Regions from separate parts of the Paenibacillus sp. KS-LC4 genome, predicted to be linked through region 2. Evidence: riboswitches for the same ligand, from Rfam matches in the RefSeq annotation. Region 2 holds a riboswitch; the other holds the start of a gene.

Region 1 (11,163 bases), 2.8 Mb from region 2:
TCTGCCAGTTCTGCGTCATTCAGCTGACGAGCTGTATATACAGTCGCATGCGCTTGCTTAAGCACTTCGCCTGCGATTTTTGCAAACGCTTCGTTAATTTCTACAATTAGCTCCTGACGCCCGCGCACAAAAATCAGCTCCAGCGTATTCAGCAGCAATTCGGAAATGCTTCCACCGAAAGCGGCCTTAAGAACGGCCAGCTTCTTCGAAGCATCAATATTCGGATAGCTTAGAAACTTTTGAATTTCCAGATCTTCTCCAAGCGTTTGTGCAATAGCTTGCAGCTGCTGCTCTACCTCAGAAATAATGCCGCCTTGCTGTGCAAGCTCGAACAACGCTTTGGCGTAGCGCTTCGCTACCGCTGCGTCCCGGCTCATTTGCCGCTTACTTCTTTCAGGTATTGATTAACAAGCTGCTCCTGCGATTTCTCATCGACCTGCTTCTCAATGATTTTCGAAGCGATTTGAACAGAGATGCCGCCAACTTCAGAACGAAGGGCTGCAATTGCCTTGTTTTTCTCGCTTTCGATGTCTTTAAGAGCATCATCTTTCAAACGAGACGCCTCTGTCTTAGCTGTATTCACAATCTCATCAGCTTGCTTGCTGCTTGTAACTCTCGATTGCTCAATAATTTCGTAAGCCTCTTTACGAGCCTGCTCAAGAGCCGCTTTCTGCTCAACCATTTGCTGTTCAGCTTGCTTACGGCTGGATTCAGCTGTATTCATCTGTTCAAGCACGAGCTGTCTCCGTTTCTCCATAACGCTGAGCAGCGGGCCGAATGCGTACTTGTTCAGCAACCAGTACAATACTAAAAAAGCTACTATCGCATATACTGTCGATTCCCAATGCCATCCCATTAAAGACACTCCTTTCCTACCACAAAATTGTCTCAATCATAGCGAAGGCGAAGAGGGCTAGGCCTTCCCCGCCAGATGCGTGTTTTGAATTATTTAAAGAATGCAAGGAAGCCGATAACTACGCCGATAATCGGCACAACTTCGACGATACCTACACCGATAAACATAGTTGTTTGCAGTTTGCCTTGAAGCTCAGGCTGACGAGCGATACCTTCAACTGTTTTGCTGACGATCATACCGTTACCTACGCCTGCGCCGATAGCGCCCAAACCAACTGCCAATGCTGCTGCCAATACTTCCATTTTTAAAATCCTCCTCAATAATATCTCGTTTTGGTTTTGTATTGCTAACCTAGGGGGTAATTAAATCCTAGGCATAAAGCTTAACTTAATGGTCTTCCTCGTGAATTGCAGCCTGTGAAATGTACACCATCGTAAGCATAGTGAACAAGAAGGCCTGAATCGCACCGACAAAGATACTGAATGCTTGCCAAGCAGCGAGGAACGGAGTTCCGATAACTCCCAGCATCAAGATGGTCGAGATCAGCACTTCGCCCGCATAAATGTTAGCGAATAGCCGTAGTGCCAAAGTTACTGGCTTCGAGATTGTCTCGATCAAGTTGATCGGCAGAAAAATCGGGAACGGATGGAAATAGTGTTTCACGTAATGCTTCGTGTTCATCTTCAAGCCCAGATAATGGACGAGGATGAATACGATTAGCGCCAAGCCAGCTGTTACGGAAAGGTCAGCCGTAGGTGATTTCCACCAAGCCATCTCCAGATGTCCGCCCTTCGATTGCAGCAGCTCCTCTGTAATACCTAGCGCCGGGTAAGCGTGATGGACATCCGTCACGATACCGAAAGGCAAACCAAGCAGGTTGGAGATGAAAATAAACATAATCAACGTCATACCCAAGGAAATGAAAGGCTTGACGCGGTTAAGCGGCATTGCGCTGGAAATCAGATTGTGAACAAATTCGACGACCCATTCCAAAAAGTTTTGCATCTTGGAAGGGTTGTCCACCGATAAATTGCTCACAGCAAGTCTCGCCACAATAAACGTGATGATGGCGGAAACCGTTATCGCAATAAACGTTGAAATGTCGATCTGTAGCGATCCGAGCTGCCACACCGGAAATTCATGCATGTAAAATTCTCACCCCTTTCCACTAAAGTTTATTTCTATTATGAATATAAGCTGCTACCAGAAGAATAAAAGGCATAACCATACAGCCAATTAATGCGGCTGGCATGCTGAAGTCTTCCGGAAAGCGATAAGCTACCATGGCAACCAGCAGCACCATAGCGATGCGGCTTCCAAGTCCCATACCCATTCTGCGAGAATTTCCTCCTGCTGCTTTAAGCGTAATCATTTCCACTCTGCGCCTCAGTAAAAACGCATTCATGAAACTCGCTGCAAGCCCTAGCAGAAGACCAAGAGCGACCGTTCGCAGGTCCGGCATCAATGCCCAGACAAGCAGACATACCCCCATCGCGAAGAGCAAAGACCGTACTGCGGTGTTCATTATTTTATCCATCGGCATCCTCCATTACCTTCTTCACAAGCAGAATGCCTGAGAGAAGACCGACAGCCAGACCGACCAGTATGCCCCCGACCGTCCAACCCGAACCTCCGCCAAAGCGTTCACCGAGCGACGATCCGAGAAAGTACCCTAAAAAGATACAAATAGCGACTTGCAGTCCGAGTCCGCCGACAAGACCTGCCGCGAACAGCGGATTGTCTCTTCTGTTCTTTTTATCCATGGCCCATACCCCTGTCAATCCTCATTTATTTTATCCAAGCGGCGCAAGGTTTGTCAATTGATAATCCTGTATAGTTTTACTGTACAGATTGCCCAAAAACCAGTCAAATCAAGCATTCAGAGCCGACAAAACCATACAGTACAACTGTATGCTGTGCATTGCGCCGCTATTTATAAGACCAGGTGTAAACTATGAACGTTGTGTGAACGGATCAGGACGCTCCGCATTTCTTCCAAAATGATGCAGCAAAGCTTGCACGATACGTGTCGAAGCTTGTCCATCGCCGTATGGATTTGCCGCATGGCTCATCCTTTCATATAAGGAAGCATCGTTAAGCAAGGCGCTTGCCCGACTATAAACAACCTCTTCATCCGTACCCACTAGCTCAAGTGTACCCGCGTCAATACCTTCAGGACGCTCTGTTGTATCGCGCAGCACCAGCGTCGGCACGCCAAACGAAGGAGCTTCCTCCTGCAGGCCGCCGGAATCGGTCAAAATCATGTAGGCATGTGGATAAAAATTGTGGAATTCAAACACGTCCAGCGGATCGATAAGCTGAATACGCGGATGACCGCCGAGAATTTCCATTGCCGGTTCTTTGACGGCTGGGTTCGGGTGAACGGCATAAACAATGGCAACATCCTCATGCTCATCTGCAATGCGCTTTACCGCACGGAAAATATTGCGATGCGGCTCGCCCAGCGACTCGCGGCGATGCGCCGTCATTAGGATCATCCGTTTTCCCTTAGCCCAGTCGATAACCGGGTGAGCAAAAGAAGGATCAACGGTGTATTGGAATACGTCCGTTGCCGTATTGCCTGTCACATAAACCGTGGATTCCGACTTATTCTCCTTGAGCAGGTTGTTCGCCGACCACGAGGTCGGAGCAAAATGCACATCAGACAACACGCCTGCAAGCTGGCGGTTCATCTCTTCCGGGTACGGAGACAGCTTGTTCCAGGTCCGAAGGCCCGCTTCCACATGTCCAACCTGGATTTGCTTCAGGAAAGCAGCATAGCTGGCAAGGAACGTCGTCTGCGTGTCACCGTGCACCAGCACGATATCCGGCTTTGCTTCCGCCAAAATCGGATCAAGGCCCTCCAGAACGCGTACGGTCGTTTCCGTTAGCGTTTGACGGTCCTTCATCACATTCAAATCATAGTTCGGCTGGATTTCAAAAAAATCAAGCACCTGATCCAGCATATGACGGTGCTGCGCAGTTACGCAGACGATAGATTCAATATCGTCCGAGTGCTTGTTCAACTCAAGAACAAGCGGCGCCATTTTAACTGCCTCCGGGCGCGTACCGAAAATAGTCATTACTTTTAATTTGGACAAAACAATTCACTCCTATAATCTGCTTGCGCCAGGCAGGCGCTAATTAGTGCCGAACATGCGGTCGCCCGCGTCGCCAAGACCTGGAACAATATAGCCCTTCTCGTTCAGACACTCATCCAGCGCAGCAATATAAATATCAATGTCCGGATGCGCCTCCTGCACGGCCTTCACGCCTTCAGGCGCAGCAATGAGACACATTAGCTTAATATGCTCACAGTCGCGTTTTTTGAGCGCAGTAATAGCCGCGATTGCGGAGCCGCCAGTCGCCAGCATCGGATCTACAACAACGAGCAGACGATTCGGAGCATCCGTCGGCAGGTTGATATAATATTCCGTCGGCTGCAGCGTCTCATGATCGCGGAACAAGCCGATATGACCAACCTTTGCAGCAGGAATCAGCTTCAAAATACCTTCTACCATGCCAAGACCAGCGCGCAAAATCGGAACAAGACCGAGCATCCGGCCCGATACAACCTTCGATGGCGTCTCCGCAACCGGCGTTTGCACCGTAATCGTTTCAAGCGGAATGTCCCTTGTAATTTCATATGCCATTAATGTTGCTACTTCATCAACCAATTCCCGAAAATCTTTCGTATTCGTATCTTTATTCCGAATAAAGGTCAGCTTATGCTGGATTAACGGATGGTCGCAGATGACCAATTTGCTCATGGAGCGTTATTCCTCCTGTGTGATAACGTATTTCTGTATCAGTAGACACAATCCCGTATATTATAGCATTGTAAAAGGCCTGATGCATCCTGTGATTTTTCACTTTGAAAAATCGTCCATTTTCAGCTGCTGCAGCCGCCGCCACAGCCACCACCGCCGTCTCCCCCGCTGCTGCCTCCGCAGGAGCTGGATGAGTCGCTGCCGCTGTCATGACCGCCGCCGGAATCATCACGGTCATGAGAGGAGCCCAATCCGTCGCAGCCGTACGTCGAGGACCCGCTGCTATTGGCATCTCTTTGGGCTTTTGACTGCGCTGCATGCATTTGCTCGGCAAAGTCATTAGGCGAAGAAGTGGATAGGGAATGAAAAATGAGCAAGCCGGACAGCATGCCTGTCGCTCCGATTACCGGATCATAGCCGCCATTCCAGGAGGAAGGGGCTCCCCCCGGATAAGCCTTAGCCTGCTCATCGCTGCTATGAAGCTGCGATTTCAAGCGCCACTGCAAATAATTTATCGTCTTCTGCATATCAGGATATGCTGCCGCTGCCTTTGCATTAAACCACTTCTCCATCAGCGCCTGCTCCGATTGCTCGGCAAACTCATCCATCCACTCGCGAGGGAGCGGCATCTTGAAAAATGCGCCCCACACCCGCCCGCTTGCCGGCGTTTGCTGAAACAGCTCTGTGTATACCCAATCAAACCACGCTCGGCCATCGACATTTGGACGTTCATTTTCAGCGTGCGGGGCATGATGAATCAGACTGCCGCAGAAGGATGTGCAAAACTGCTCATACTCCCGTGTAAACATCAGCATTTCATGCCAGATGAGATCCGCGCGGCCGCTGTACATCGGAACTCCCCGGAGCAACCCGCACATAAGGAAAAACCGTTTCAGCTCGAAGAAGGTCCATTTCCATTCCTTATCGGACAGGCTCGGCAGCTGCTTGAGCACCCGATCCTTGATCCGGTTTTCAAAATCATTCGTAAGGGCAGCCTCAAGACGCTCGGCAGCCGGGCGGGCAGGATGCTCATAAGGAACACCCAGCGCAAGCGGCGGCTCCTCCGAAGGCCAAGAGGTTAACGACAAGCTTCGTTTGCCCCGCGAGGAGCCATTTTCATTTCTTTGTTGCCAACGATTGGCTCGGGTTACACTTACAATTACTATTCCGATAATGACAACGACAATCAGAACGAGAAAGATCGTATCGCTCATGGCTGTACCATCACCTTCCATTTAGCTTTGTCTGTACTATTGTAGCATGCCGAATGTCTTTCCTGCATAACATATCTACCATAAATGAATAAAATTCCCTTTTTGTAGCGTGACGAAAGCGTCCAAACGCTTGTTTATACGCAAAAATGCCGCAAAGAGGCCAAAGCCCTATGCGGCATTTTTCATAGTTTAAGCTTAGTATTTCAGTTCTGGATAAAGCGGATATTGCGCTGTCAGATCGCGAACGATTTGACGGGATTTTTCGAGCGTTGCCTCATCCTTCGGATTTTTCAGCGTAGCAGCGATTACTTCGCCGATTACCTTCATCGCTTTCTCATCCATGCCGCGCGAAGTAGCTGCTGGCGTTCCAAGACGGATACCGCTAGTAATGAACGGGCTCGTAGGATCGAAAGGAATCGCATTTTTGTTAGCTGTGATACCGATTGAATCCAGCACATGCTCAGCTTCTTTACCTGAGATGTTCAGGGAACGCGTGTCGATCAGCATCAGATGGTTGTCTGTGCCGCCGGATACGATGTTAATGCCTTCTGCAACGAGTGTATCGGAAAGCACCGCAGCATTTTTCACAACGTTTTGCGCATATGTTTTGAACGATGGCTGCAAAGCTTCGCCGAGCGCTACTGCTTTAGCCGCAATAACGTGCATCAGAGGGCCGCCTTGTGTACCTGGGAATACCGCTTTGTCGATCGCAGCCGCCCACTCTTTACGGCACAAGATCAAGCCGCCGCGAGGACCGCGAAGCGTTTTGTGCGTTGTCGTTGTAACGAAATGTGCATGCGGCACTGGGTTAGGATGAAGACCAGCAGCCACAAGACCTGCAATATGAGCCATGTCTACGAACAATAGCGCGCCTACATCGTTGGCGATTTTAGCCATTTTTTCGAAATCAATAATACGCGGATATGCAGATGCACCAGCTACGATCATGCGAGGGCGGTGCTTGAATGCCGCTTTGCGAACTTCTTCATAATCAATCGTGAAGGATTCTTCATTTACGCCGTATGCTACAAAGTTGTAAAGCAAGCCGGAGGCGTTAACCGGGCTGCCGTGCGTCAAGTGGCCGCCATGCGCCAAATTCATGCCCAGTACCGTGTCGCCAGGCTTAAGCGCCGCCAAATAAACAGCCATATTCGCTTGTGCGCCGGAATGCGGCTGTACGTTGGCATGGTCTGCGCCAAACAGCTCTTTTGCGCGATCGCGTGCGATATCTTCAACGATGTCCACATGCTCACAGCCGCCGTAGAAACGTTTGCCTGGGTAGCCCTCTGCATATTTGTTGGTCAAAGCAGAACCCAAAGCTTCCAGAACAGCTTCGCTTACGATGTTTTCTGATGCGATTAGCTCGATGTTATCGCGTTGACGCTGCAATTCCAATCCCATTGCTTTCAAAACCTCTGGATCTTGTTTACGTAGATTTTCCATTATTATTGCCTCCTCAGTAGTGTGTACTTGTTATATAAATTAGGATCAAGCAGGATATGCTTGTCAGATACATGTTCTACGGGATATTCGCCAAATCTGCCAATAATAAATACGAATGAAATACGAATGAAATACGAATGCTTAATCGCAAGTCCCGGCCGACTGCTCTGGAGTCAACACAACAGCATCACGGCTGTCTGCCACGCCCCCCAGCTCATACACCGCACGCACACCGCCAATCAGCTTTGGCCGCGTAGCCGCCATCGTGACATGCGCCTGACCAATACTGCGAATAGAAGGCCGCACTGGAACCGCTACTCTGCGCAAATGCATGCCGATGAAGGTATCGCCGATATCTATTCCAGCATGAGCAGCTACCGTCTCGACGAGGCAAGCATCGCTGATGTGCCGATATGCGTAGGCCGCCATGGAGCCTCCTGCCTTCGGAACGGGAATCGCCGCGACCAGTTCAAGCCCATAGCGTTCAGCGGCTTCACGCTCGATAACGAGCGCACGATTCAAATGCTCACAGCATTGATACACGGGATAAAAGCCAATGTCGCGGCGTACCGCCTCTACTCCAGCGAAAATTTCCGCAGCCGCTTGAAGCGTGCCCGACGTTCCAATACGCTGACCCAGCACCTCACTCGTGCTCGTGCCGATGACGAGAAGCTGTCCAGCCCGCAGACTGCCTGCTGCCGCAAGCTCGCGAACGATCGTCTCCACTTCCCTTGCTATCGCTAACGTTTCCTCGTTTGCACTCATCGCAAGCGGCCTCCTTGTCTGACTAACCGTTTCCATGTAAGAAGGCAGCAAAGCCTTCTTCCGTACTCATTTAGCTTAAGCGTTATATTTTTGCTCGATTTGGCCTACTTTATGAATGCGTCCCTCGTGGCGTTCGCCGCCGGAGAATGGCGTTTCCAGCCAAATACGAACAATTTCCTGTGCAACGCCAGGGCCAATGACCCGCTCTCCGAGTGCAATGACATTCGTATCATTATGCTCGCGCGTCGCTTTGGCGGAAAATAAATCGTGCACCAGTGCGCAGCGGATGCCTTTAACCTTATTAGCGGCAATCGACATGCCAATGCCTGTTCCACAAATGAGTATGCCGCGATCCACATCCCCGCTTGCCACCTTTTCAGCTACAGGCAGTGCATAGTCCGGGTAATCGACCGATTGGTTGCAGTCACAACCGAAATCTTCAATTTCATGTCCAAGCGATAGCAGAAATGGTACAATCTCATCCTTCAGCCGATAGCCGGCATGATCGGCGCCAATGGCAATTTTCACGTATAAACCTCCTCCAAAGTATGACGATGCTGCACTTGCAATGATACTTGCGGCGCTCGGCACATAAACTCCGCTTCCGCAATTCGACGCCTTTATTATACCTAAATTTGTCCCAAAGACGAAAAAAGAGCATGACATGCTCATCAGCATGCTGCTCTTTGCCCAGGCGACCGGCCGTATGTTCCGATGCTCCACCGTGGTTACCCACTTCCGTCGCCAGTCACATCGGAAACCGTATATCTGTACCCATCATAGCCGAAATATTGTGAAAAATCAATCGTTCCTACGCCTAAATTCACACTTTCACTTTTGCGCCGCCGCAGTCATCCGTTTATTCCTGCTTTAAACGCGCGAGCAGCAGCTGCAAGCAGCTGCGAATTTCCTCAGCGCAGCTTTTGTAATTCCCAAGCGTCCCGCCAAACGGGTCTATAATATCAAAGCTCGGTATGCGGCGCTCCAGCACGAGCAGACGATTACGCTGGCTATCTGTCAGCTGCTGTCCCAGCGTCTGCTTCATATGCAGCTCCGTATACAGCTGCTCCAGCTCCTTAATGTCTGCCAGCACGTCCGTATCCTGATTGACATACTCTTTGAGAGTATGTGCTTTATCGACAGCTTCAGGAAACCATTGAAGCAGACCTCTTTTGTGGCTGGCCGTCATCGTCAGCACGAGGTCTGCCCATTTCACCGCTTCTCCAGTCAGCGCGCACGAGGAGCTTTGATGTTCAATGCCATAATCGCGCAGCACCTCTGTCGCATGGCCGGAAACGGCCAAACCGTCAATCGTCGAAATGCCTGCCGAACGTACTTCTATAGCTACGTCCTGCTGGCTTGCCATATTTTTCAGCATCGCCTCCGCCATCGGAGAACGACAGGTATTTCCTGTACAAATGAACAAAATGCGCTTCATGCCGCATGCCCCTTTCAGAAAATAAACATTAAACCGAATACGAGCAGCACCGCGCCGCCGCATGCCTCGCCGTAGCCGCCCAGCCTGTGACTGACCTTTTGGCCAAGCAGAAGTCCCATGATCGACATTATGCTGCCAAAAAAGCCAAACAGCAGCACCGTCAACAGTAAATCAGCTGCGAACATGCCGAGCGTTACGCCAACGGAAAAAGAATCAGCGCTAACGCCAAGCGCGAACAGCATCGTTCCCCAAATCGTGCGGTGATCAAAGGTTTGTGCATCCTCTCCCCGCAAGGAGCTATAAATCATATGCCCGCCGAGCAGCACCAGCAGTACACCAGCAGCAGCCGTTGCTACATGACCGAGCATGCCGCTGACGAATCCCCCAGCGTACATGCCCCCAAGCGGCATAATAATATGAAATATCCCGATAATGGCACTTAATCTGATCATATGGAGCCAACGAATGCCGCGCAGCCCTATTCCAATTCCTAGCGAAAAAGCATCCATGCCAAGCGCAACCGCCATAAGCAGCAGTGTAACAAATTGCCCTCCAAGGATATGGCTACCCCACAAAACGATCTCCCCCCACGTCCAAGAACATTAATACTCCAACATATGCGGGTGTGGGGACAAACATACTATAGCTTGTTTAATCGGTTTTTGACATAATCTTACCCTTGTATGATATAAGGCAAACTCCAAGGCTTGAAACACATCACTTCATAGGATTGCACAACAGGCACAGACTTACGCGATTCTAGTGAAAAATAGAGCTCTGGCTCTTCTCTGGCTTAAGCTTGTCTCACCTTATACTTGATTCATGCGATGACCAGCTGCCTTGAGCAGCCGATTCATAAGCGCGGCTCCAATGCCATCTGGCACGCAGCCCTCTGCCCAAATTCGCTGCACGCCAGCAGCATCAAACTGGCGCAACGCCGCATAAAGACGATGCGCAGCCTGCTCCAGCTGCCGCTCATCTCCATAAGTGAGCACGAGGGCGGACCCGCCTTCCATGGCAGCGGCCTGCTCATTGAACACGAGCACGCCTGCTTTCAGTCCGGCTTGTGCAGCTTGCAGCACCTGCTCCTGCATATAAGCAACACGCCTCGCCGCTGAGCTTCCTTGCACAATGCTAAGCTCGCCCTTCGGTGCATAATGCGTGTATTTCATGCCCGGGGAGCGCGGCACGGCAAGCTCCTCTGCTGCCGATTCGACATCCACAGGCGCATCAATTTCCACTTGCGGCGCCGCTTGGCGCAGTTGCTCCACCGTTACGCCGCCGGGGCGCAAAATACGAAGCGCCCGCTCGCCCGTCAGTTCAATGACGGTCGACTCAAGGCCAATGCCTGTAGCACCGCCATCGACAATGCCGCCGATACGGCCGTTAAGGTCTTCGGCCACATGGTCTGCGAGCGTTGGGCTGGGCCTGCCTGAGCGATTAGCGCTCGGCGCGGCGACTGGACAGCCTGCGGCTTCAAGGAGGCGCAGCGCTACCGGATGGGAAGGCATCCGCACGCCGACCGTGGATAAGCCCGCCGTCACAAGCGGCGACACGGCTCCCGGCTGAACGGGAAGCACAAGCGTGAGCGGTCCCGGCCACAGTTGCTCCATCAGTTGCTTCGCCAGCAACGAATAAGGCAGCACCAGTTCATCGAGCTGCGCAATATTTGCAATG
Region 2 (11,163 bases):
GCTATCGCAGCGGCGATCGAGTCGTCGTCGCCCGTGACCTTTGCTTTCACCGCGGAGCTCCGCTAAGCAAGGGCTGGATAGAAAATGGCGAAATCGTGTGCCCGTACCATGGCTTCCGCTACAATTGCGAAGGCAAATGCACGGCGGTACCCGCGCATCCCGATTCACGCATTTCTCCTAAGCTAAAGCTTATCACCTATCCGGTCGTAGAGCGTTACGGCTTGATCTGGACGTCTCTGATGTCCTTAGAGGAAAATATTCCGGCCTTCCCCCACTGGGATGATCCCGATTATTTGAATATTTTGGTGCCGAGCTTTGATATTGCCGGCTCTGCTGGTCGCCAAATGGAAGGCTTTCTGGATGTGTCGCATTTTGCTTATGTGCATACGGAAACGTTCGGCGACCGCAATAACACCGAGGTGCCGCAGTATAAGGTGAAGCGGGAAGGGCAGGAGCTGCTTGCCGAATATTGGAGCACGGTCAGCAACTATGGCAAGGGACAGGATAATCCAGCACCAGATGGCTTTATGTGGCTGCGCGAATTCCGTGTTTTCCCGCCATTCGCTGCATCGCTTACCGTTTATTTTCCAGATGAGGGGAGACTCCATATATTAAATTGCGCCTCTCCCGTATCGGCCCGCTATACAAGGCTTTTCTGCCCAATAACGCGAAATTTTGATAAAGATGCCCCGATTCAGGCTACGATTGATTTTAACTTGAAGGTGTTCCAGGAGGATGCCGATATGGTCGAAGCACAAACGCCGGAGGATTTGCCGCTTGATCTTCAGGCGGAAGCACATATTCCGGCAGACCGCACCTCAATCGCTTACCGCCAGCTGCTAACGGAGCTTGGTCTAGGCAAAAACTACACGTCCTAATAACCTTTATATAGGGAGGTTCGTTAACAAGCAGGAAACAAGGGGCTAGCCTTCCGGGCTGGCTCTTTTCCTGTTTTATGGCGAGTTCATTTGTAATTGTGCTTTTTTTAGCTGGAAAGCAGATTTTCGGCTGCTGCTAATGATAAAGTAATAGAGAATAAGATTTGATGCTGACTTTGGAGATGACAACTTGAGAAAATTGAGTCTTTATTATTTTTTTTTATTATTTAGCTTTATCATCGTTTGGTCCATACATGAGTATTTATTTAAGTGAGAAGGGTATAAGTCTCATCAGCATTGGCCTGATTTTGTCGATGCTATCGCTAACAGGAATTCTCGCACAGCCGATAATGGGGATTTTAAATGATCGATTATCCGATCCCAGACGTATCCTGCTGCTGTGTCTGCTGCTTACGCCTTTATTAGCATGCGGTTATTATTTTTTTGATACGGTCGTTGCGTTATGTTTAGTGTCCTTCTTCTATGCGATGTTTCAATCGTCCACTGCGCCATTGAGTGATGTGCTGACGGTTGAAATCGCGAATAGTCAAGGATTTTCCTTCGGCAGCATCAGGCTTTGGGGTGCGCTGAGCTTTGCGCTCGGCTCGTTCATTACCGGGTTTGTATATGGCAACATCGGATATAGTGCCAGCTTCATTAGCTATGCATTACTTATGGTTGTGGCACTCATAACGTTTTATACCATCCCGTATAAGGCGGTAACGAGAGCGAAGGTGTCTGTGAAGCAGCATGCTTCACAAATCTTGAAGCATCAAAGCTTCTTGACCTTCGTGCTGTTCAGCTTTCTTATTTCTACGTCGATTGCGATGAATTTCAACTTCCTTCCGATTTACTTCAAGGAGGCAGGCTTTGATAAAGGCTGGATTGGGGCTGCTTACAGCATTGCCGCTATTATTGAGGTTCCAATGTTCTGGTTCGCGGTTAAGCTGCATAGACGCTTTGGTTTAATTTCAATGATGATGCTGGCTGCTTTTTGCTACAGCTTGAAATGCCTCGTTATGGCTTTCTCCACTCAGGTGGGGCTGGTGCTTGCGGTACAGCTGTTTGATGGCATCGCCTTTGCATTCATGGCAAGCGCTTCGGTTGAGGTGATTAATCGCTATGCGCCAAGCTATGCCAAAGCGACGTATCAGACGTTATTTGTGGCGCTCACTTCCGGCATTGGAGGAATTATTGGCAGTGCCCTGGGAGGAGTCGTCATTGCGAGTTGGGGCGTTAACAAGCTGTATTTACTGCTGTTCAGCTTATGCTTTATTGCGATGGTCGGTTTTACAGCAAGGCGCAAGCAGCTAGAGCCTCGTCCTGCCGGGTCGGCAAACCAAGTAGGAAAAAGGATTCCCTCTTAAATGTAGAGCAGCTGCCCAGAAGTCATTTGGGTCTTTAAATCAGGTTTATATTTACAAATATAGGTTTGGTGTTATAAACTGAAAGTGCTTTCATTCAGAAGCTTTAACAGGATCGGTCCATTATGTAGTTGAAGGGAGTGAGCGGCATGAACAGCCGGGCTAATACGATGATAATGAATATGATGGTGATTGTGAATTAAATAGTCAGGCAGGCGCTAGCCGTCTGTCACTCTCATGGATAGTTGCTGTTTGATGTTAAAAACCGCATGGCTATGCCTGCGGTTTTTTTGCGCGCTAAAATAGCGCAAACTGAGCTAAAGGGGCTGCAAAATAAATGATAAAATTCAAATATTTGTTTAATAATGTCGAATTGGCCGAGATGCTGCTGCAAAATTGGTGTTATGACGAGGATTCGCTTGATCTGTTTAACTATTACCGGATATCGTCCAACGCCATTTATCCGTTTCGGTTTGAAGGAAATACAAGGCTGCTGCGCTTTGCGCCGGAATTGGAGAAAAATAAGGCCAATACGCTAGCGGAGCTTGCATTTATCGCCTACTTGAAGGACAATGGCTTCAACGTTCTGGAAGCGATTGCATCGAAGCAAGGAGCTGTGCTTGTGGAAGCAGCAACACCCTGGGGAGATTACACAGCTTCCGTATTTAAGCGTGTGCCTGGGCAAGCCTTTGAGCAAAGCGGTTTCGATGCTGCTGCCCTATTTACCTATGGGAAGACGCTAGGTCAGCTTCACTGCTTGTCTAGCGCTTATTCTCCTGAGACCTATCGCCGCTGGTCGTATAAAGAGGTACTGGAGTGGATTGAGGTGGAGCTGTCAGCCTTCCCGAAGGAAACAGCGGCGCTTAACGAGGTGCAGCAACTCAGGAGCTATTTTCAGACGTTGCCGGTTTCTAATACGTATTTCGGTCTTATTCATTATGATTTCGAATGTGATAATGTGTTTTATGATTCGGACAACGGCTGCTGCCATGTCATTGATTTTGATGATGCGATGTATCATTGGTATGCGATGGACATTTATGTAGCGCTGGATAACCTGCAGGAGTTTATTGCTCCAGAGGATTGGCTGCTTAAGAAGCAGCATTTCATAGACGGCTATACGTCCGAGTTTGTATGGAATGTGGAGACGGAGGCAATGCTGCCTGGCTGCAAGCGGTTTAATAGCCTGTACAAATATGCTCGTGTAAAGCGGGCGATGGCAGAAGCATGGAACAACGAACCGATGTGGATGGTACAGCTGCGCAGCAGCCTGGAGCAGTCGCTCAAGGAAGCAGAGGCTTGCTTCGGGCAAAAAATCAAATAAAGGGAGCTGGGAGCATGAACATTTTAATTACAGGGGCAGGGCGAGGACTTGGCTATGAGCTGACGAGCGCGGCGCTTGCGCGAGGGCATACGGTTGTGGCAGGTGTCCGCAACCCTAATGAAGCGAATGTCAAGCTGACGGTACTTGTAGAAAAGTATGGCGAGCGGCTATCGCTAGTGGAGCTGGATGTCACGAATGAATCAGGCATTGCAGCGTATGCTGAGCATTCATCCTGGCTGGATGCGGACGGATATGGGCGGTGGAGAAGCGCCGCTGGATGCGCGCGATAGCGCGCGTGGCATCATTGGGCTATTGGAGCAGCGCCGCATGCTGGACAGCCGTTTTATGTTTGCTAATCACGAAGGAAATCCGCTGCCAATTTAGAAAAAAGTCGGCTTTAGTTATTGACAATTAACGGATATCAGCTATACTTGCTTTAATTATTTGGTATGCGTAACTGGCGAAAACGTAGAGTACTACGGGGGAGCGCATATGTCATAGCAGCCGTTCGCCTGGGCAAAGTATTTGGTCACCTGACCAAATACTTTTCTTTTTTTAAGGAGAGGGAAAAATGAAGCAGACGAGAAATGTAGCCGTGTTAGTTTATGAGAGAGTGGATACACTTGATTTTGCTGGTCCGTTTGATATATTTGCTATCTCAAGTGGAAAAGACCGGGATTTTAGAGTGTACACGGTTGGCGAGACGAAGGAAGCTTTGCATACGCTTAGCGGCATTGCGATTACACCAGCGTATAGCTTCGACGATTGTCCTGAGCCTGATCTATTAATCGTTCCTGGAGGTATGGGCTCGCGCACGGAAATGCACAATGAGAAGCTGACGAATTGGATACGCCAAACGGCACAGCATGCTGAGCTTGTTCTATCTGTATGCACAGGTGCGCTGCTGCTCGCCAAAGCGAACTTGCTTAATGGGCTGCACATTACAACGAACCGCCGGGCGCTCGATTTGCTTCGCGAGCTTGCGCCTTCCAGTGCTGTGATGGTTGAAAATGTTCGTTACGTAGATAACGGGAAATTCATCATGTCCGCAGGAGTGACGGCAGGCATGGACGCTGCACTTTATGTTGTGGCAAGGCTGCACGGCCTAGAGTGGGCTGAGCAAACAGCAGCTATTATTGAATATGATTGGCATGAAGAGAAGTGTCCGGGTAGCCCGGGCCCGAGCTTGTCAGTGCCTGCCTCGAAAGTTGAGCTTGAAATTAATCGTGCTGCACCTCATGATCTTGAAGCAATGCTTCGTTTATACAAGGAGGCAGCCCGCTGGATCTATGAGGCGAAGGGCTTGCGCCAGTGGAGCGAGGATGCTTTTACAATGGAATATTTATACAATTTTATTAAAGAAAAAGAAGTATTCGTCGCTTACTTGCAGGGCGAGCTTGCGGGCTGTTTTTCGGTCGAATGGGATGACGAGCCGATCTGGGGAGAGCAATTTCATATGGATGCCGGTTATGTGCATCGACTGGCTGTAGCGCGCAGTATCAAGGGGCAAGGCATTGGCGCTCAACTGCTCGCTTGGTCGGAAGCTTATATTCGCGAGCGTGAAAAATCCTTTATGCGGCTCGATTGCATGGCAGAAAATCCATCGCTTAACGCCTTTTATGTTAGCTGTGGCTTGAATTTATGTGGCAGATACGACGCAGAGGGCTGGAGCGCAAATTTATATGAGAAAAAGCTATAACCGCCTATGAAGGGAAACTGCTAGAGCAGCCTCCAGAGAGAGTGTGTGTACAAAAAAGGAAGCGCTTGACTTGCTCCTTCAGGCTTGGTTCAAGCAGCGCTTCCCCTTTTTTTTGTGCTAAGCCATATTAAGCATTAGGCATTTCCTGATGACTCTTTTACCTCGGTTAAGTAATATAGAAAGGCAATGACTGGCAGAGCGATACCGATCAAGGAAGCTAACGTCCATCCCCCATAAGCATAAGCCCATCCTCCCAAAAAGGAACCTACAGCTCCACCGATGAAGAAAATCGCCATGAACAATCCATTAAGGCGACCCCGCATCTCACTGCCTAGCGAATAGATCACGCGCTGACCCAATACGAGATTTCCAGACACACCCATGTCCAGAGCGATAGCAGCAGCTAGCAGCAGCGCCAGAGCGGCGAAAGAATCCCCACGCACGAGATAGGCAGTCAAAAAGGAAAGAGCAGAGACGGCAATTGCGATGCCGCTTAGTAGTTTAGTCAAGCCGCGATCAGCCAGTCTGCCGGCAATAGGTGCCGCTACGGCTCCTGCTACACCAGCGAGAGCGAATAAGGCGATACCTTGCTGGGTTAAATGAAAATATTCAGCTAAACGCAGCGGAATGACGGTCCAGAATAAGCTAAAGGAGCCAAATAAGCAAGCTTGATAAAAGGCGCGGCGACGTAAAATAGGCGTTGCCTTCAATAACGAGCCTAATGAGCGAATTAAGGCTCCATATTGAAGGGACGGTGCTGGCTTCCGCTGTGGAAGGGCGCGGGATAGAACAACGGCGAGCATTAGGATGACGATGGCGGATAAAATAAAAACTGCCCGCCAGCCCAAATATTCCGTCATGAGACTGGCTAATGGACGAGCAAACATAATGCCTAGCAGCAGGCCGCTCATGACATTGCCTACGACGCGTCCGCGCTGCTCCTCTGCTGCGAGGAAAGTGGCATAGGGCACGAGAATTTGCGCAGCAACCGAGCCTATTCCTAGAAATAAAGCAGCAGCTAAGAAGAGCGATGTATTAGAGGCGAATATCGTTCCGATTAACGCGATAAGGACGACAATTAATGAGGCGATGATTAAACGCCGATTTTCAATCAAATCACTTAGCGGCACGATAAACAATAGGCCGATGACATAACCGACTTGAGTAAGCGTCACGATTAATCCCGCTGCACCTAGCGGTATTCCGATGGAAGTGCTAATCGGCCCGATTAACGTCTGGGCATAATACAGATTTGCGACAATGAGACCGCAAGCAGCGGCTAGAAGAAGCATGAGCCAGTTCGGGATGGAGTTGTCCTTGGACTGTAAGCTGTTCATAATAAGAGGCCTTCTTTCTGTTTAAATGGATGGTGTCAATGCTTTGTATCTTTATGGCTATATTATATACTATACGTACAGTATTTAAAATGTTTTTTTTCAACGCGCCCAAAATTTTATATAATGTAAAGAAAAGTCTACAAAAGGAGCTAAAACTATTGAATGCAAAAAGAGGGAGACCTCGCAACGTAGAAGCGGAGCGTGCAATATTAACAGCCTCCTACAACTTGCTGCTTGAAATTGGATTTGGCGGCGTTACTGTTGATAAAATTGCTGAGCAGGCTCAGGTGAGTAAAGCGACCATCTACAAATGGTGGCCTAATAAAGGAGCCGTTGTGATGGCGGGTTTTATGTATGCGATAAGTGAAAGGCTGCCGATACCGGATACGGGTTCTGTCTTTGAAGATATTTTGCTCCATGCGACTCAATTATCTCGATTTTTAACAAGTCGTGAAGGAAGCGTCATTACGGAAATTATTGGAGAGGGACAAGTTGATGATAAGCTTGCAGTCGCTTTACGAGAGGAGTATGTCCGCCCACGCCGCGCCGAAGCGCGGCAGCTGCTCATGCGAGGGATTGAGCGCGGGGAGCTGAAGCGTGAGCTAGATGTCGAATTGAGTATAGATTTACTATATGGGCCGATTTTCTATCGGTTGTTAGTGACAGGAGATGGGCTAGAGGACAAGATCATGAAGTCATTAATAACGAGCGCTTTCGAAGGGATTAAGCAATAGCTGGGATAGGAGGCTGGTAGAACAAGCTTGACCGCAGTGCCGCTGCAAGACAATTGAAGCCCTGCTGTAAACCGAACTAATGGCCTCATCTAAACTGCTTGCGATATTGGCTCGGTGTCTGACCGACCCTCTTCTTGAACAGTGCATTAAAAGAGTCGATGTGGCTATAGCCGACCATTGCGGCAATTGTACTAATTTTAAGCTGTGTTAAGCGTAAATGCTCACAGCTTTTTTGTATGCGCAGCTGATTCAAATAGCTTCCAAAGGTTTGCCCGGTATTTTGAACAAATAACCGCTGCAAATGTCGGACGCTCCAGCCAGAGCGTGTGGCCAGCATCGCAAGTGTCAGTTCCTCATGGACATGCTGCTCCATAAACTGAACGAGCATGTTGAAGTGAGAGACATCTTTTATAATCAACGGGTGTTCGTCGCTTCGCAGTCGGTGAGTGGTAATGACCAATTGCACGAGAAGGGTGTACAAGTATGTGCTTGCGCCAGCTGCCGAGAAGGAAAACTCCTGATACATGGCGACGAGCAGCTTTTCTATGGAGCCATCGCGGTCTTGAATCGTATGATAGGTGGCTTGATCACTTTGCAGCTCCTCTAAATAAGAGGCCGGCAGTGGATCGGTCACAAAAAAGGTGGACATCGCTTGCAGCAGCTGCGGCGCAAATAAGCAATTGTATACGATGAGCGGATGCTCGGATGGATCGGAGGTAGAAGGTCTGAACACATGTGGAACGCCAACCGGTATGGTGAAAAATAGCCCTTTGCTCACAGCAACGATATCATCGCCAATATGATGAAAGCCCTTTCCTTCGGCAACGAAGGTGAACTCTACAAAATCATGGGCATGGAGAGGGAGATTAAAATCCTCCGAGCAGCGATTAACAAAAATCAGAAGCTGCTCGCCAAAAAAATGCTCGCCTTTAAACCACTGCACAGGTCGTTTCATAGCTATGCTCCCCCTTTAACTGGATGGCTGAATAACCGGGATATGTTGGCCTTTATACAAGGTTTTTTTCTGGTTATGGTCGCTATAATTATACGATAACAGGGTAAGTAATGAACAGCAGCTTTTCCTGATTAGAGGAGGTCGTCTCATGATCCAGATCGTTAAAGTCAGATGTGAATATTTGGATAATCCACTGGGCATTGACGTGCTACAGCCAAGAATCAGCTGGCAAATTCAAGCGGAGGCAAGAGACATTAAGCAGCAGGCGTACCAGCTGCAAGTATCACTTGATCCAGCGTTTGGGCATCTTTTATGGGATTCTGGCCGGAACGCTTCTGGTCAATCTGTTCATGTCGTGCTGGATCAAATCGAGCTGCAAGCGCGCACGCGTTATTTTTACCGGGTAAAGGTGTGGATTGGCGGGCAGGCTTTGGAGAGCAGTGATTGGTCAGAAACGGCCTTTTTTGAAACCGGTCTCATGGACTACAGCCAGTGGACTGCGGAGTGGATTAGCGCGCCATCCCATTTGGCTGCGAGGGAAGAGGATGCGGAGCGCTGTCCGCTGCTCAGAACCTTTGTCACCGTTGAAAAAACGGTCAAAAGCGCACGGATTTACGCTACAGCGCTAGGCATGTATGAGCTGCAATGGAATGGCAATCGCATTGGCGACTGCTATTTTACACCAGGGTGGACAAGCTACGGCAAACGGCTGCAATATCAGGTGTACGATGTAACGGAGCAGCTTAGCGTGGGCACGCATGGGATTGGCGCACTGCTAGGTAATGGCTGGTATAAAGGAGAGCTAGGCTGGAAGCAGGAAAAAGAAACCTATGGCTCGCGCACGGCGCTGCTCTTCCAGCTTCATATTAGCTATGAGGACGGCACGGAGGACGTTGTCGTGTCAGGCAGCAATTGGCAAGCGACGGGAAGCGCAATTCTGATGTCGGAGATATATCATGGCGAGCGCTACGACGCCCGGCTGGAGCTGGAATGGCATAACGGGCAAGCGACAGATTCAGACATCTGGCATTCGGTTGAAATCATTGCCCAGTCTAAATCAATAATTACTCAGCAGGTAAATGAGCCTGTTCGCACTGCCGAAACGCTTAAGCCAATTGCTGTCATTCATACGCCGGACGGCGATACGGTGCTTGATTTTGGCCAAAACATGGTCGGCTGGGTGAAATTTGAGGTTGAAGGAGTCGCCGGACAACTGGTTGAATTGCAGCATGCTGAGGTACTGGATCAGGCTGGCAACTTCTATACGGAGAATATGCGCAATGCCGTGCAGCGCATCCAGTATACATTGAAGGGGAGGGGGAAGGAGACCTTTCAGCCGCATTTCACCTTTCAAGGCTTCCGCTATGTAAAGCTGACAGGCTTTAAGGCGCCGATAAAGCTTGAGGCTTTTAGCGGCATTGTGCTGCATTCGGATATGGAGCGTACAGGCTTTTTTGAATGCTCGGATCCGAAGGTGAACCAACTGCATCACAATATCGTCTGGGGACAAAAAGGTAATTTTGTCGATGTGCCGACCGATTGCCCGCAGCGAGACGAACGGCTTGGGTGGACGGGAGACGCACAGATGTTCATTCGAACAGCTTCTTATGTGATGAATGTTGCTCCATTTTTCACGAAATGGCTGCTAGATTTAAAAGCTGACCAGACGCCAGAAGGGGGGATTCCGTTCTACATTCCTAATCTGAAGCCTGAGTTTTCCGAAGGCTGGGGGGATATAAGTCATTCCTCCGCGGCCTGGGGCGATGCGGCGGTCATCTGTCCATGGACGCTGTATGAAGCGTATGGCGATACAAGGCTGCTGGAGGCTCAATATGACAGCATGAACCAATGGATTCAGTATATTTTTGAGCAGGGCAGCGATCCTTATTTGTGGAATACCGGTTTCCACTTTGGCGATTGGCTCGGGCTTGATTCCAAGGCGGGCAGCTATGTCGGGGCAACCGATAGAGATTTTGTAGCAACAGCTTATTACGCTTATTCGGTATCGCTTGTTGCAAAAGCAGCTAAAGCATTAGGGAAGGCTGCGGACCACGAGCGACTTGCGTCTTGGCATAAGAAAATTATTGCTGCATTCCAGCATGAGTTCGTGACCCCGTCCGGGCGGTTGTCTGTCCCGACACAAACGGCGCACGTTCTGGCGCTGCGCTTCGGCCTCGTATCGGGGACAGCGAAAGAGAAAGCCGAGCATAAGCTTGCGGAGCTGTTAAAGGAACAAAATGACCATCTGACGACAGGTTTTGTTGGAACACCGTATTTAAATCCTGTGCTTAGCGAGGCTGGGCGCAATGATCTGGCTTATCGCTTGCTGCTGCAAGAGGATTATCCATCCTGGCTATATCAAATTACGAAAGGCGCCACGACGATTTGGGAGCATTGGGATGGCATCAAGGAGGATGGCAGCTTCTGGAGCGCAGATATGAACTCCTTCAACCATTATGCCTATGGCGCTATCGGAGAATGGCTGTACAGCTACGTGGCAGGCATTCAGCCAGATGAGGAGCAGCCGGGATTCAAGCATGTGAAAATCAGCCCGCAGCCGGGACCGGGTTTGACATGGGCTGAAGCGAGGCTTACGACGATGTATGGAATGGTCGTATCCTCCTGGCGCTGCACAGAAGCGGGACAAATGGAAATTCAGGTGACGGTGCCGGGCAATGCCTCTGCAACGCTCAAGCTTCCAGGGGCGCAATCGGCAGCCCGCGTGCTTGAAAATGGTGCTGCGCTTGCCCAAGCGGCGGGCATAACCGCAATTCATGAAGAAGCAGGAAGTGTGACGCTTACGCTCGGCTCAGGCCACTATCATTTTTCTTACGACAACTAATGATATAACGTTCAGCGATTGTGTGCTTAG

The links. A riboswitch is a leader RNA that binds a small molecule or an ion and turns the genes downstream of it on or off. The one in region 2 is predicted to bind ZMP and ZTP.
Region 1: another riboswitch for ZMP and ZTP. It lies ahead of rpiB (ribose 5-phosphate isomerase B); the one in region 2 lies ahead of V5J77_RS12790 (GNAT family N-acetyltransferase).

What each region holds. Positions count from the first base shown of each region.
Region 1 covers NZ_CP145905.1:5,824,151-5,835,313, forward strand. Annotated here, with positions in the region: gene V5J77_RS24665 (F0F1 ATP synthase subunit delta) at 1-377, opposite strand, end outside; gene atpF (F0F1 ATP synthase subunit B) at 374-856, opposite strand; gene atpE (F0F1 ATP synthase subunit C) at 946-1,158, opposite strand; gene atpB (F0F1 ATP synthase subunit A) at 1,244-2,002, opposite strand; gene V5J77_RS24685 (ATP synthase subunit I) at 2,025-2,393, opposite strand; gene V5J77_RS24690 (AtpZ/AtpI family protein) at 2,386-2,619, opposite strand; gene wecB (UDP-N-acetylglucosamine 2-epimerase (non-hydrolyzing)) at 2,809-3,957, opposite strand; gene upp (uracil phosphoribosyltransferase) at 3,997-4,626, opposite strand; gene V5J77_RS24705 (hypothetical protein) at 4,749-5,840, opposite strand; gene glyA (serine hydroxymethyltransferase) at 6,036-7,283, opposite strand; gene V5J77_RS24715 (TIGR01440 family protein) at 7,425-8,048, opposite strand; gene rpiB (ribose 5-phosphate isomerase B) at 8,124-8,576, opposite strand; ZMP/ZTP riboswitch at 8,730-8,810, opposite strand; gene V5J77_RS24725 (low molecular weight protein arginine phosphatase) at 8,908-9,486, opposite strand; gene V5J77_RS24730 (manganese efflux pump MntP family protein) at 9,501-10,013, opposite strand; gene V5J77_RS24735 (L-threonylcarbamoyladenylate synthase) at 10,296-11,163, opposite strand, start outside.
Region 2 covers NZ_CP145905.1:2,990,005-3,001,167, forward strand. Annotated here, with positions in the region: gene V5J77_RS12765 (aromatic ring-hydroxylating dioxygenase subunit alpha) at 1-878, shown strand, start outside; gene V5J77_RS12770 (MFS transporter) at 1,133-2,245, shown strand; gene V5J77_RS12775 (phosphotransferase) at 2,580-3,566, shown strand; gene V5J77_RS12780 (SDR family NAD(P)-dependent oxidoreductase) at 3,581-3,856, shown strand; gene V5J77_RS12785 (hypothetical protein) at 3,819-3,950, shown strand; ZMP/ZTP riboswitch at 4,010-4,091, shown strand; gene V5J77_RS12790 (GNAT family N-acetyltransferase) at 4,138-5,265, shown strand; gene V5J77_RS12795 (MFS transporter) at 5,400-6,602, opposite strand; gene V5J77_RS12800 (TetR/AcrR family transcriptional regulator) at 6,761-7,336, shown strand; gene V5J77_RS12805 (AraC family transcriptional regulator) at 7,422-8,291, opposite strand; gene V5J77_RS12810 (family 78 glycoside hydrolase catalytic domain) at 8,440-11,133, shown strand.